2 regions of the Novosphingobium oxfordense genome follow, and region 2 is predicted to be linked to the other one. Evidence: predicted binding sites of a transcription regulator. Region 2 holds the regulator's gene; the other holds the start of a gene.
What was found. Region 2 encodes LexA, which represses DNA repair genes until DNA is damaged. Its sites were predicted from a motif close to GTTCCNCNCTTGTTCT; they were not measured.
Positions count from the first base shown of each region.

Region 1: WBP07_RS03240 (PA0069 family radical SAM protein) is a predicted target of LexA. The motif match lies at 3,801-3,816, and genes of this name have one in related genera.

Region 1 is NZ_CP147005.1:725,303-730,988, reverse strand. Features, by position in the region: gene WBP07_RS03260 (NADP-dependent isocitrate dehydrogenase) at 1-780, shown strand, start outside; gene WBP07_RS03255 (TauD/TfdA dioxygenase family protein) at 1,120-1,977, opposite strand; gene WBP07_RS03250 (TauD/TfdA dioxygenase family protein) at 2,151-2,996, opposite strand; gene WBP07_RS03245 (TetR/AcrR family transcriptional regulator) at 3,137-3,724, opposite strand; gene WBP07_RS03240 (PA0069 family radical SAM protein) at 3,827-4,897, shown strand; gene WBP07_RS03235 (enoyl-CoA hydratase/isomerase family protein) at 4,992-5,686, shown strand, end outside.
Region 2 is NZ_CP147005.1:1,443,584-1,449,269, reverse strand. Features, by position in the region: gene gltX (glutamate--tRNA ligase) at 1-161, opposite strand, end outside; gene WBP07_RS06665 (ComEC/Rec2 family competence protein) at 254-2,392, shown strand; gene lexA (transcriptional repressor LexA) at 2,466-3,152, opposite strand; gene WBP07_RS06655 (molybdopterin molybdotransferase MoeA) at 3,267-4,487, opposite strand; gene moaC (cyclic pyranopterin monophosphate synthase MoaC) at 4,484-4,969, opposite strand; gene WBP07_RS06645 (GyrI-like domain-containing protein) at 5,255-5,686, shown strand, end outside.

The DNA.
Region 1 (5,686 bases), 720 kb from region 2:
GCCGGCAAGCTGCGCCTGGTGTGGGACGGCGAGAACGGCGAGAAGATCGACCTCGACGTGTTCGACTTCCCGGCTCCGGGCGTCGCCATGGCGATGTACAACCTGGACGAATCGATCCGCGACTTCGCACGCGCCTCGTTCAACTATGGCCTCAACCTCGGTTGGCCGGTCTACCTGTCGACCAAGAACACCATCCTCAAGGCCTATGACGGCCGCTTCAAGGATCTGTTCCAGGAAGTGTTCGACAACGAGGGCTTCGCGCAGAAGTTCAAGGACGCCGGCATCATCTACGAGCACCGCCTGATCGACGACATGGTCGCCTCGGCGCTCAAGTGGTCGGGCAAGTTCGTCTGGGCCTGCAAGAACTACGACGGCGACGTGCAGTCGGACACCGTTGCACAGGGCTTCGGCTCGCTGGGCCTGATGACCTCGGTCCTGCTCTCGCCCGACGGCAAGACCGTCGAAGCGGAAGCCGCCCACGGCACGGTCACCCGTCACTACCGCCAGCACCAGCAGGGCAAGGCGACTTCGACCAACCCGATCGCCTCGATCTTCGCCTGGACGCGCGGCATCGCCTATCGCGGCAAGTTCGACGAGACGCCGGAAGTGGTGAAGTTCGCCGAGACGCTGGAGCAGGTCTGCATCGAAACCGTCGAAAGCGGCAAGATGACCAAGGACCTCGCCCTGCTGATCGGTCCGGACCAGAACTGGATGACCACCGAGCAGTTCTTCGAGGAAATCGTGAAGAACCTCGAAGCCAAGATGGCTGCCTGGGCCTGAGCCCCCAACTCAGATTCGGCGTCTGACTGGACCTGAGTTCGAAGAAAGCCCTCCGCCTGCAAAGGCGGAGGGCTTTCTTTTGTCAGCGACAGGCTGGTGAGCATGGGCGCCTCACCAAACCGCGTTTCTGTCGTATTTTTCCACCGTCGCCCCCGCGAAGGTGGGGGTCCCGCTTTCTAGCGGTCAGGCTGAGACGTCTGCCGGGACGGATCGGTCCGCGCGCCTGAAGAAGAACAAGCGGGATCCCCGCCTTCGCGGGGATGACGGAGATTATTTACGCAACCGGTGCAGCAGAACGATCCTGTCCTGCCGGATCAACGGGCCAAAAGCCTCAGCCCATCAGGCGAAGGCTTCCTCGCCCTCCAGCTTGGTACGGTGCATCAGCCGGCCGCTATTAGCCGGATACCAGGTGGCGCGGTGCATGGTTCCGGTGTTGTCCCAGATCACCGTCTCGCCCAGCGTCCACTTGTGGCGATAGACGAAGCGCGGCTGCGTCGCCCAGTCACGCAGGCGGACCAGCAGTTCCTCACTCTTGGCCCAGTCCATGCCGACCACTTGCTGCGCCGTATTGCCCAGCACCAGCGACTTGCGCCCCGATTCGTGGGTCCAGACCAGCGGCAGCGTATTCTCCCCGCGCGACTTCCACGCCATGAGCAATTCGTAGCTCGGCTCGGGCTGGTGATAGAGCTGCGACCGCCAGAGCGAATGAACGACTTGCAGCCCCTCGATCGCGGCCTTGTCCTCTTCGGGCAGCGCGTCATAGGCTGCGTAGGTATTGCAGAACTCGGTATCGCCGCCCTCTTCGGAGAGCTTGCGGCTCGACAGGATCGAGGCGCGGATCGGCACTTGCGACATGGTGCCGTCGATATGCCAGAAGAACGCGCCCTTCAGGTAATCGGCGTTCGGATTGATCCGCGTGTCCATCGTGATCGGATAGACATTGTCGCCATCCTTGCCCGCCTGCTCATGCACTTCATGCGCGAAAGTGCCGAGGGTCTTGGTGAAGGCGATCTGCTCATCATCCGTGAAATTGGACTCGGGGAACACCAGCACGCCGCGCGCTTCCAGCAGGTCGCGGATTTCCGCGGCCCGGCTGCCGGACAGCAGCGTATCCTTGTCGGCCCGGATCACCGCACCAATCTCGGGCGCGGCATCGGAAACGTTCCAATGGGCGGATGGAATCGAAGTCGTTGCCATCGAATGCTCTCCCAGACGCTCTGCGGCGTTCATTTGCTGAACATTCGTACAGCACGCTTGCAAGCAGCGTCAAGAACTGCCCCGTGAGCCATAAAAGAACCCGCCGGACCCGAAGGCCCGGCGGGTTGCAAAGGATGGCTGGACGGCGCCCCCCGACGCCTTTGGTGCCAACCTTATTCGAAGGGTTCTTCGCCCTCGAGCTTGGTACGGTGCATCATGCGGCCGCAATTCGGGTCGTACGCCTCGGCGCGGTGCATGGTGCCGGTATTGTCCCACATGACGAGATCGCCGACTTCCCATTCGTGGCTGTAGGTGAACTCAGGCCCGGTCGCCCATTCGCGCAGACCGTGGATGATCATCGCGCTTTCCAGCGCCGACTTGCCGATAACCTGCGCAGAAGTGCAGCCGATCACCAGGCTCTTGCGGCCGGACTTGTGCTTCCACACCAGCGGCAGTTCCTGCTCACCGATCTGGGCATAGCCCTGAAGCTTGGCGAGGCTGGGTTCCGGCTCATAGTAGAACAGGCTGGCCCAAGGCCCGTGAACCACGCGGTACTGCTCGTATTCGGCCTGCTTGTCGGCCGGCAGATCCTCGAACGCGGCGTAGGTGTTGGCGAAACCGGTGTTGCCGGTGCCCCTGGGGCTCGGCACGCGGCAGGAAAGCAGCGAGGCCAGGATCGGCACGTCGTTGCGGGTGCCATCGATATGCCAGTAGAGCGAACCCTTCAGGTACTCTGCCGCCATCGGGTTTTCCTTGGCGTCCAGCGTGATCTTCGAGATCACTTCGTCACCGCCCTTGCGCTCCGGCGCGAATGTGCCGAGCGTCTTGGTAAAGGCGATCTGCTCTTCATCGCTGAAATTCACTTGCGGGAACACCAGCACACCGCGCGCTTCCAGCAGTTCGCGAATTTCCGCCGCGATCTCGCCCGAGAGCAGTTCTTCCTTGGTATTGAGAACGCGGCTGCCGATCTTCGGCTTGAGCGCCTCTGCCTTCAGCTGGGTCTTGGTCGCGACCGACATCGTGCAAACTCTCCAAACAACATTACGCCGCCGTGCAGCGTTCGGAGAGGGCGATATCATGGACTGAACGCCTGTTCAAACAAGCGTGGAGTGCCGCTGCAATCAATCGCCAGCGCGCGTTTCGCCGGACAAGTCGCGTGTCAGGGCTTCGCTTCGAGCCGGTCCAGCCACGATTCGACCGTAGCCCGGGCCTGCGCATGCCCATCGGTGACGCCAAGCCCCTCTTCCATGACGATGCAGCGGCCGATCCCGGCCAGCATCAGCGCAAGGCCCGCCGGATCGAACCCTTCCAGCACTTTCAGGCGATCGCCGAACAAGTGCTCGATGATTTCCACCTGGCGCTTGCGCATGGCGACGCTGTGCTCCGCCATCTTCTCACGCACGGCGGGGCGATGGTTGGCCAGCGCCATGAATTCCAGAGACATCGCAGTGCGGCTGGTATCGACGAAGAAGCCCCAGAGCGCGCGTACGGGATCGTCGCTGGCCAGTGCCTGCTCGATCATCGCGTCGCTATCCGCCGCGCCCTGGCGGCAGACTTCCAGCAGCAGATCGTCGGTGGTGGGGAAATAGTAATGCACCAGCGAGGGCTTCAGTCCTGCACGGGCCGCCACTCGGCGCGTGCTGGCGGCGGCATAGCCTTCGTCCCGGATCAGGTCGACCGCCGCTTCCACGATACGCGCCCGCGTAGCCGACGTTTCCGCCCCGATCCTGCGTACTGCCCCTGCCATCTGAACTCCTTTGAAGATCGGCATGCGTAGGGCCAGCCGAACACAAGATCAACCGAGCCCGACTCACTTGCCTTTTGTTCCCGTTATGTTCACAATGTTGGAATGCGAGTCCACAAGGGCAGAGGGGCCGTCTCCGGACAGGCCAGCACGCGCTTCAACCTTCACCAGCGGGAGGCCGATGGCGACTGGCTGGACGCGTCGGCCGATATCGACGGCGAACCGCCGCCGCTGCGCACCACGGTAACCGAACTGACGCCGCGCACGATCCTGTCCTTCAACAAGTCGCCGGACGTTCCGTTCGACCGCTCGATCAATGCCTACAATGGCTGCGAGCACGGCTGCATCTACTGTTTTGCGCGGCCCACCCACGCCTATCACGACCTGTCGCCCGGCCTCGATTTCGAAACGAAGCTCTTCGTGAAGCCGCAGGCGGTAAAGCTGCTGCGCGAAACGCTGGCGAAGCCCAGCTACCGCCCTGCCCCCATCGCCATGGGCACCAATACCGATCCTTACCAGCCGATCGAGGCGCGCTACGGGCTGACGCGCCAGATACTCGAACTTTGTCTGGAAGTGCGCCATCCGGTAACGATCACCACCAAGTCTGACCGGGTGGTGCGCGATCTGGACATTCTGGCCGAACTGGCGCGCCACAACCTGACCCACGTGGCCGTATCGGTCACCAGCATGGACCCGGCGCTCTCCCGCCTGCTGGAGCCGCGCGCGGCTGCCCCTGCCAAGCGCCTTGCCGCGCTGGGCAAGCTGGCCGAAGCGGGCGTGCCCACGCACGTGTCGGTGGCACCGGTGATCCCGGCGATCACCGACACCTATATCGAAGGCATTCTGGAGGCCGCGGCGGAGCGCGGAATTCGCAGCGCGTCGTGGATCATCGTGCGCCTGCCCCACGAAGTCGCCCCGTTGTTCCGCGAATGGCTGGACACCCATTTCCCGGACCGCGCCGGCAAGGTCATGGCGACCATTCAGTCGATGCGCGAAGGGCGCGACAACGATCCGCAGTTCTTTTCCCGCATGAGGCCCGATGGCGTGTGGGCACAAGTGTTCCGGCAGCGCTTTGCAGTGGCGATGCGGCGGCTGGGCTTCGGCAAGCCGCAAGTCGCGCTCGACTGCTCGCAATTCCGGCCGCCGAGCAGAGACGGGCAACTCGCTCTGTTTTAGACAAAAGCCCGTTCCTTTGCGGTCGTGTCGGCGTTCCGCGCGGCCGCCTAGGGCTTGCCCATGAGCAAGGGCCCCATGAGCAAGGGAGGGTGCGATGTCCGATAACCCGATAGTCATCGAAACGCGTGGCGCGGTCGAGGTGGTGACACTGAACCGCGCAGAAGCGCTCAATACGTTTGACGAAGCCATGACATTCGCCTTGCGCGAATACTTCACGGAGTTGCCCGATCGGCAGGACGTGCGCGTAGTGGTGCTGCGCGCCGATGGCCGGCATTTCAGCGCCGGGCTGGACCTTGCCGGGTGGGACAACGACCGTTCGCGCGGGGCGTTGCAGCATTGCTGGCACCTTCAGCGCTCGATCGCCGGGCTGCTGGAACTGATGCGCGCCTGCCCGCAGCCGATCATCGGCCTGGGCCATGGCGCCGCCTGCGGGGCCGGCTTCTCGCTGCTGCTGGCCTGCGACATTCGCTACGGCACGCCGGACCTCAAGATGAACGCCGCCTACATCAAGGTCGGCCTGGGCGGATGCGATCTGGGATGCAGCTACTTTCTGCCGCGCATGGTCGGCGCGTCGGTAGCGGCGGAATACATGCTGACGGGCCGCTTCATGGACGCGGAAACCGCGCTGCGCCACGGCTTGCTGGGCATGATCGTCCCGCGTGAGGATCTGCTGGACCGGGCACTGGCCGTCGCGGATGAGATGCTGGCCAATGCCCCGATGGGACTTCGGCTGACCAAGGATGCGATCAACCGCAACCTTGACGCACGCTCGCTATCGGACGCGATGGC
Region 2 (5,686 bases):
ATGCGGAGGAGATATTTGCCGCCGAAATGGCGTGCATAGAGCCAGTTGAACAGCGCGGTGCGCGCGCCGCCAATATGGAGAAAACCCGTGGGCGAGGGGGCAAAGCGCGTGACGACGGTCTTTCCTGCCGTCTGTCCGCTCGATGCGCTGCCGCTTGCCATTGCTACTACCTTCCGTCCTAATGTCGACCATGGCCAGTCACGCCGCCACGACCGATGATCCCTGCTTTCCGGCTCCTGCCGGGAGCGCTGCATTGCAGCATCGCCCATGGATCAGCCAGAGCCACATGTCGAGCAGTTTGGCTGGTGTCGAGTGTTTTCTTTCGAACTGCACTTTCGAGCGCGCACCCTGGCTCGCAGTGGGATTCGGCACCGGAATTGCGGGCTGGTTTACCATGCCCGGGCCTCGATGGTGGATTGCATTTTGCGCAACAAGTGCGGCGATCGCAATCGGTGCCAGCGTCTGGCGGCACGGTCGAACGCACTTTCCATACCTGCGGACGGCCCTCATCTCCATGGCGCTGGTTTTGGCGCTTGGTTGTCTTTTTGCGTGGGGGCGCTCGGCAATGGTCGGATCTGCGCCCATTTCTCGGCCAATATCGGGCATTTTTGCGGCAAGGGTGCTGTCCGTCGAAGAGCAGCCGGCGCTGGCGCAAAAACGGTTGCTGCTATCTATGCGCGAGCCAGGAACGGCGCGTGCAATCAAAGTGCGCGTCAACCTGCCGGATCGAGTCGGAATGGCTGGGGTACGCCCGGAAACGACGCCCCCGCTGACCGGGGGCGCCTTGATACGCTTCCGAGGCAGGCTTGCGCCGCCAGCGCCACCGCTGCTTCCCGGAGGATACGATTTCGCCCGGGCGGCGTGGTTTGCGGGGATATCGGCCTCGGGAAGCGTGCTGGAGCCGGTAGAGGTTCTCGAAACTGGAAACGGCGGTGATGTTCTGGGGGCGTGGCGTGCAGAACTGTCCGAACATATTCGCTCAAAATTATCGGGCAGCGTGGCCGGTATCGCGATCGCTTTCGCGACAGGGGATATGGGGGCGATCGAGCAAAACGACGCGCAGGCGATGCGCGATGCGGGATTGGCCCACTTGCTCTCCATCAGCGGCCTTCACGTCAGCGCAGTGATCGGTGCTGTATATTTCCTCGCCTTGCGTCTGTTGGCGCTGTCGCCAGCGTTGGCTCTGCGGTGCCGTCTGCCGATCGTTGCGGCTGCATTGGGGGCACTCGCCGGGATCGGCTATACCTTGCTGACGGGATCGCAAGTGCCGACGGTGCGATCCTGCGCCGGGGCGCTGCTGGTGCTCATAGCTCTCGCTTTGGGGCGGGAGGCCTTGTCGGTTCGTTTGCTGGCGACGGGTGCTTTCGTGGTCATGGTGCTTTGGCCCGAATCCATTATCGGCCCCAGCTTTCAGATGAGCTTCGCGGCCGTGCTGACGCTGATAACGGTGGCGAATGCTGGACCGGTGAAGCGCTGGATGGCGCCTCGCGACGAGGGGATGATCGCGCGAATCCTGCGGGCTCTTGCGATCATGCTCGTAACCGGCATCGCGATCGATCTCGTGCTTGTGCCGATCGGCCTCTACCATTTCCACCGTGCCGGAGTGTACGGTGCCCTGGCAAATCTTGTGGCGATTCCGTTGACGACATTTATCGTCATGCCGCTGGTTGCCTTTGCTCTGTTGCTAGACGTTGCAGGGCTGGGCGCGCCGCTTTGGTGGCTTGCCGACCACGCCATAGCCATTCTTCTGGACATCGCGCACGCCGTGGCCGCGCTTCCCGGTGCCGTGCGATTTATGCCCGTCATGGGAGGTGCGCATTTTCTGCTTTTTGTAGTGGGTGGATTGTGGCTGGCGCTATGGTCCGGGCGAGTGCGATGGTTCGGCTTGTTGCCTGCCTTGGCCGGGGCTGTGGGATTGGCGTTTCTGACACCGCCAGATATTCTCGTGGCCGGTGACGGGCACTACATTGGAATGGCTGTCGGCAGTGAGGCGCGACTTGCAACCCTGCGCGAAAGCAAAAGCGGCTATGCCATGGACAACTTCATGGAAATAGCGGGCCAGCGTAACGCTCCCTTGCTATTGACTGATCAGCCTGAAGTTCGCTGCAATCAGGATTTTTGCGCGGTCAGGCTTCTGCGCGGGGGGCGAACCTGGCATGTTCTCGTCGCTCGCAGCACCGCTTACGTTCCAGTGGCTCAACTGTCCCAAGCCTGCCGACGCTCTGATATAGTCATTGCCGATCGCCGCCTGCCACAAGGCTGTCAGCCACGCTGGCTTCGCATCGACCGGCCAATGCTCAAGCGAACCGGCGGGATCACCATCGATCTTGACGGGCGGACGTTCCGTACTGTTGCAGAGCAACAGGGTGAACATGGCTGGTGGCATCAATGAGGAAGGCTGGCCGGAATCGCCTGCCAATCGGGACCTGCCTCCTCGCCGGGGCGTGGAGGCAGGCAATTCAAAATCAATGGTAACGGCGCAGAATGCCAGCCAGCTTCCCTTGAACCTGCACCTCGCTCGCGCCGTAAATCTGCGGTTCGTAAGCTGCGTTCGCCGGGTCAAGGCGTACCTGCGGCCCTTCTCGGCGCAGATATTTCAGGGTGGCCTCTTCACCCCGGATCAGCGCGACGACGATTTCGCCGTCACGGGCGGTGTCCGTGCGCTTCACGAGGGCAAGATCGCCATCGAGAATGCCCGCCTCTATCATCGAGTCGCCCGATACTTCGAGCGCGTAATGATCGCCTGACCCAAGTAGGGCGGCGGGAACGGGAAGCATCGACTGACCTTCGATCGCCTCGATCGGTACGCCGGCGGCGATCCGTCCATGCAGCGGGATCTCGATCACATCGTTGGCAGCTTCCAACGCACGCGGCGCCGGTCGCAGTGACGGGGGCGTCTCGCGCGGTGCTGCAGTGGTTGCGGACTTGCTGCTGAGATCGTCGGGTGCCCGAAGCACTTCCAGGGCGCGGGCACGATTGGGCAGGCGCCGGATGAAGCCGCGCTCTTCGAGAGCCGAGATCAGGCGATGGACGCCGGACTTGGACTTGAGGTCGAGCGCTTCCTTCATTTCCTCGAAGCTGGGCGAGACGCCACTCTCTTCGAGCCGCACCTGGATGAACCGGAGCAATTCGTGCTGCTTGCGCGTCAACATCTGGCCTGCCTCACCTGCTTCGCCGCAAACCGCGGCCATGTTCCCTTCGCGAAGAACACTTGCAGGTCCGTTCGCGAACAATGAGGGAACAATTAAGCAACGAATGTGGTAACGTCAAGCAATACCGCCATTCTGGAGCAAGTAGACCCAGACCGGATCGCCAATCGCTGCAGGCGGCGCATGGGGTGGGCGGTCTATCAGCACATTGCTTGCCGCTAGCGAGGCCAGCGCGCCGCTGTCTTGCAGGACTTGCGCGGTCACGTTTTCACCGTCCCACAGGCCTCGCAGGAATTCGCGCCGGTCACCGCTCTCGGGAAGAGGGCTCCCTAGCCGGGTCAGGATCGGCATTGCCTTCGGCTTTGCCGCGCCCAACATCGCGCGCAAAACGGGAAGCAGGAAGTGGTAGGCTGTGACGAGGCTGGACACTGGATTTCCGGGCAGCCCGATAATCAGTTGCCGGTGTGACCCATGCGTCCTGGTCGCGACAAGGATGGGTTTGCCGGGCTTGATCGCCACCCGCCAAAAATCGATTTCGGCGCCCCATGCTTCGAGTGCCGGGCGAATCAGGTCATGATCACCGACCGAGGCGCCGCCGCTGGTGACAATCACATCGGCCTCCGCCGCGCTCTCGAAAGCCTGGATCAGTGCGTCCAAGCGATCTTCCACGGGGCCGATATGGTCGACCCGCACCGGCATACTCCGCGCGAGAGCCGCAAGCATTGCGCCGTTGCTGGCGGGGATTTGATGGGGTTCGCACTGTTCGGGATCGGACGCGAGTTCGTCACCACTGTCGATCGCCACGAGTTGGGGTATGCGGCGTACAGGGAGGTGCTTATGGCCGGCAGCCATGCCCAAGGCGGCTTGCATGGGGCCGATGCGGGTACCGGCGGGCAAGACTTCTTTGCCTTCGGGAAAATCCATGCCGCGACATCGCACATGCTTGTCGGCGGGTGAGGGGGCATCGCCGGCCAATGTGATGCGACGACCATCGCGAACAAGGTCTTCCTGCAGAATGACCGCTTCGGCGCCAGCAGGGATCAGGGCTCCGGTCGAGATTCGCACCGCCTGGCCCGGCGTCACGACATCGCCGTAAGGATGCCCTGCTGCACTTTCGCCGACGACCTGCCAGGGTCCGGCCAGATCACCGGCCGTGACGGCATAGCCATCCATTGCAGACACATCGGCAGCGGGCTGGGTGCGGCGCGCCAGCAGCGGCTCTGCCAGGTAGCGGCCGATCGCGCCTTCCATGTCCACGCGTTCGATGGGGAGGGGGGCGACCAGCGCCAGCAGGCGCGCCTGGGCTTCTTCGAGTGTCAGCATGGGCGGCCGCGTCATTCCGCAATTCCTTCCGCAACCCAGTGGCCGGACTTTCCGCCGCGCTTCTCGATGAGGCGGATGCCGCCGATCACCATGCCTTTGTCAAGAGCCTTCGCCATGTCGTAGATTGTCAGGAGTGCAATGGAAATTGCTGTTATTGCCTCCATTTCCACGCCAGTTTTGCCCGAGAGAGACGCCGTTGCCGTCGCACGGATGGCGTCGTTTTCGAACGTGAAATCGACGTTGACGGCATCGAGCATCAATGGATGGCACATGGGGATGAGGTCGGCCGTCTTCTTGGCGGCCATGATGCCGGCGATGCGTGCAGTTCCAAGGACATCGCCCTTCGGGGCATTTCCGGCGCGGATGGCCTCCAGCGCTTCCGCCGACATGGAGATCCGACCTGACGCGACAGCAAGCCGACGGCTCTCGGCCTTGGCGCCGATATCGACCATGCGCGCGGTTCCGTCCGAATCGATATGCGTAAGGCTCTTGGTCATTTTTTGCCTGTCGTTCGGGCTGCAAGGTGACACGGTTGACACAGTTTACACGGTCCTGAAGCAAAATTCGCGTCCGGGCCGGATTGGCGGATTCGTGCGCTTTCATGAGGAGATACGAAGCCGATCATGGCCATTCGATGGCAGATTTCGCAGGGATAGGACAGTAAGGCCGCGATGATATTCGCAAGATCGGTCAGGTCTGTCAGCGATGGTCGTGGCAAGACGGGTTCTATGACGCAAACCTCGAAATCATCTGAGCTTTTCCGAAAGCGCTACTTGGACAGGATGGCGCGTGTGATCACGCGGATCGAAGCCGAGCCGGATGCCGAGCATGATCTCGAAACGATCTCAGATTGGGCCGGATTTTCGCCGTTTCACTTTCATCGCCAGTTTCGTGCGCTCACCGGTTTGCCGCTCCAACGTTTCGTGCAGCTTTCGCGGCTGCACCGCGCGGGTATGCAACTGGCTTTCCGGCCGGGCACGCGGGTGATCGATGCGGCAATGGATGCCGGATACGAAACGCCGGAGGCATTCACGCGGGCTTTTCGGGCTCGACTTGGGCAGGCACCCTCGGCCTTTCGCGCGTCATGGCAGGCGATGAGCGAAGCACTTCAGGAAGCAAGGAGCAGAACCATGACCGATGCCGACACTGCAGACATCGAAATTCGCGACTTCGAGCCCGTCCGCGTGGCGGTGATGGAGCATCGCGGCGATCCC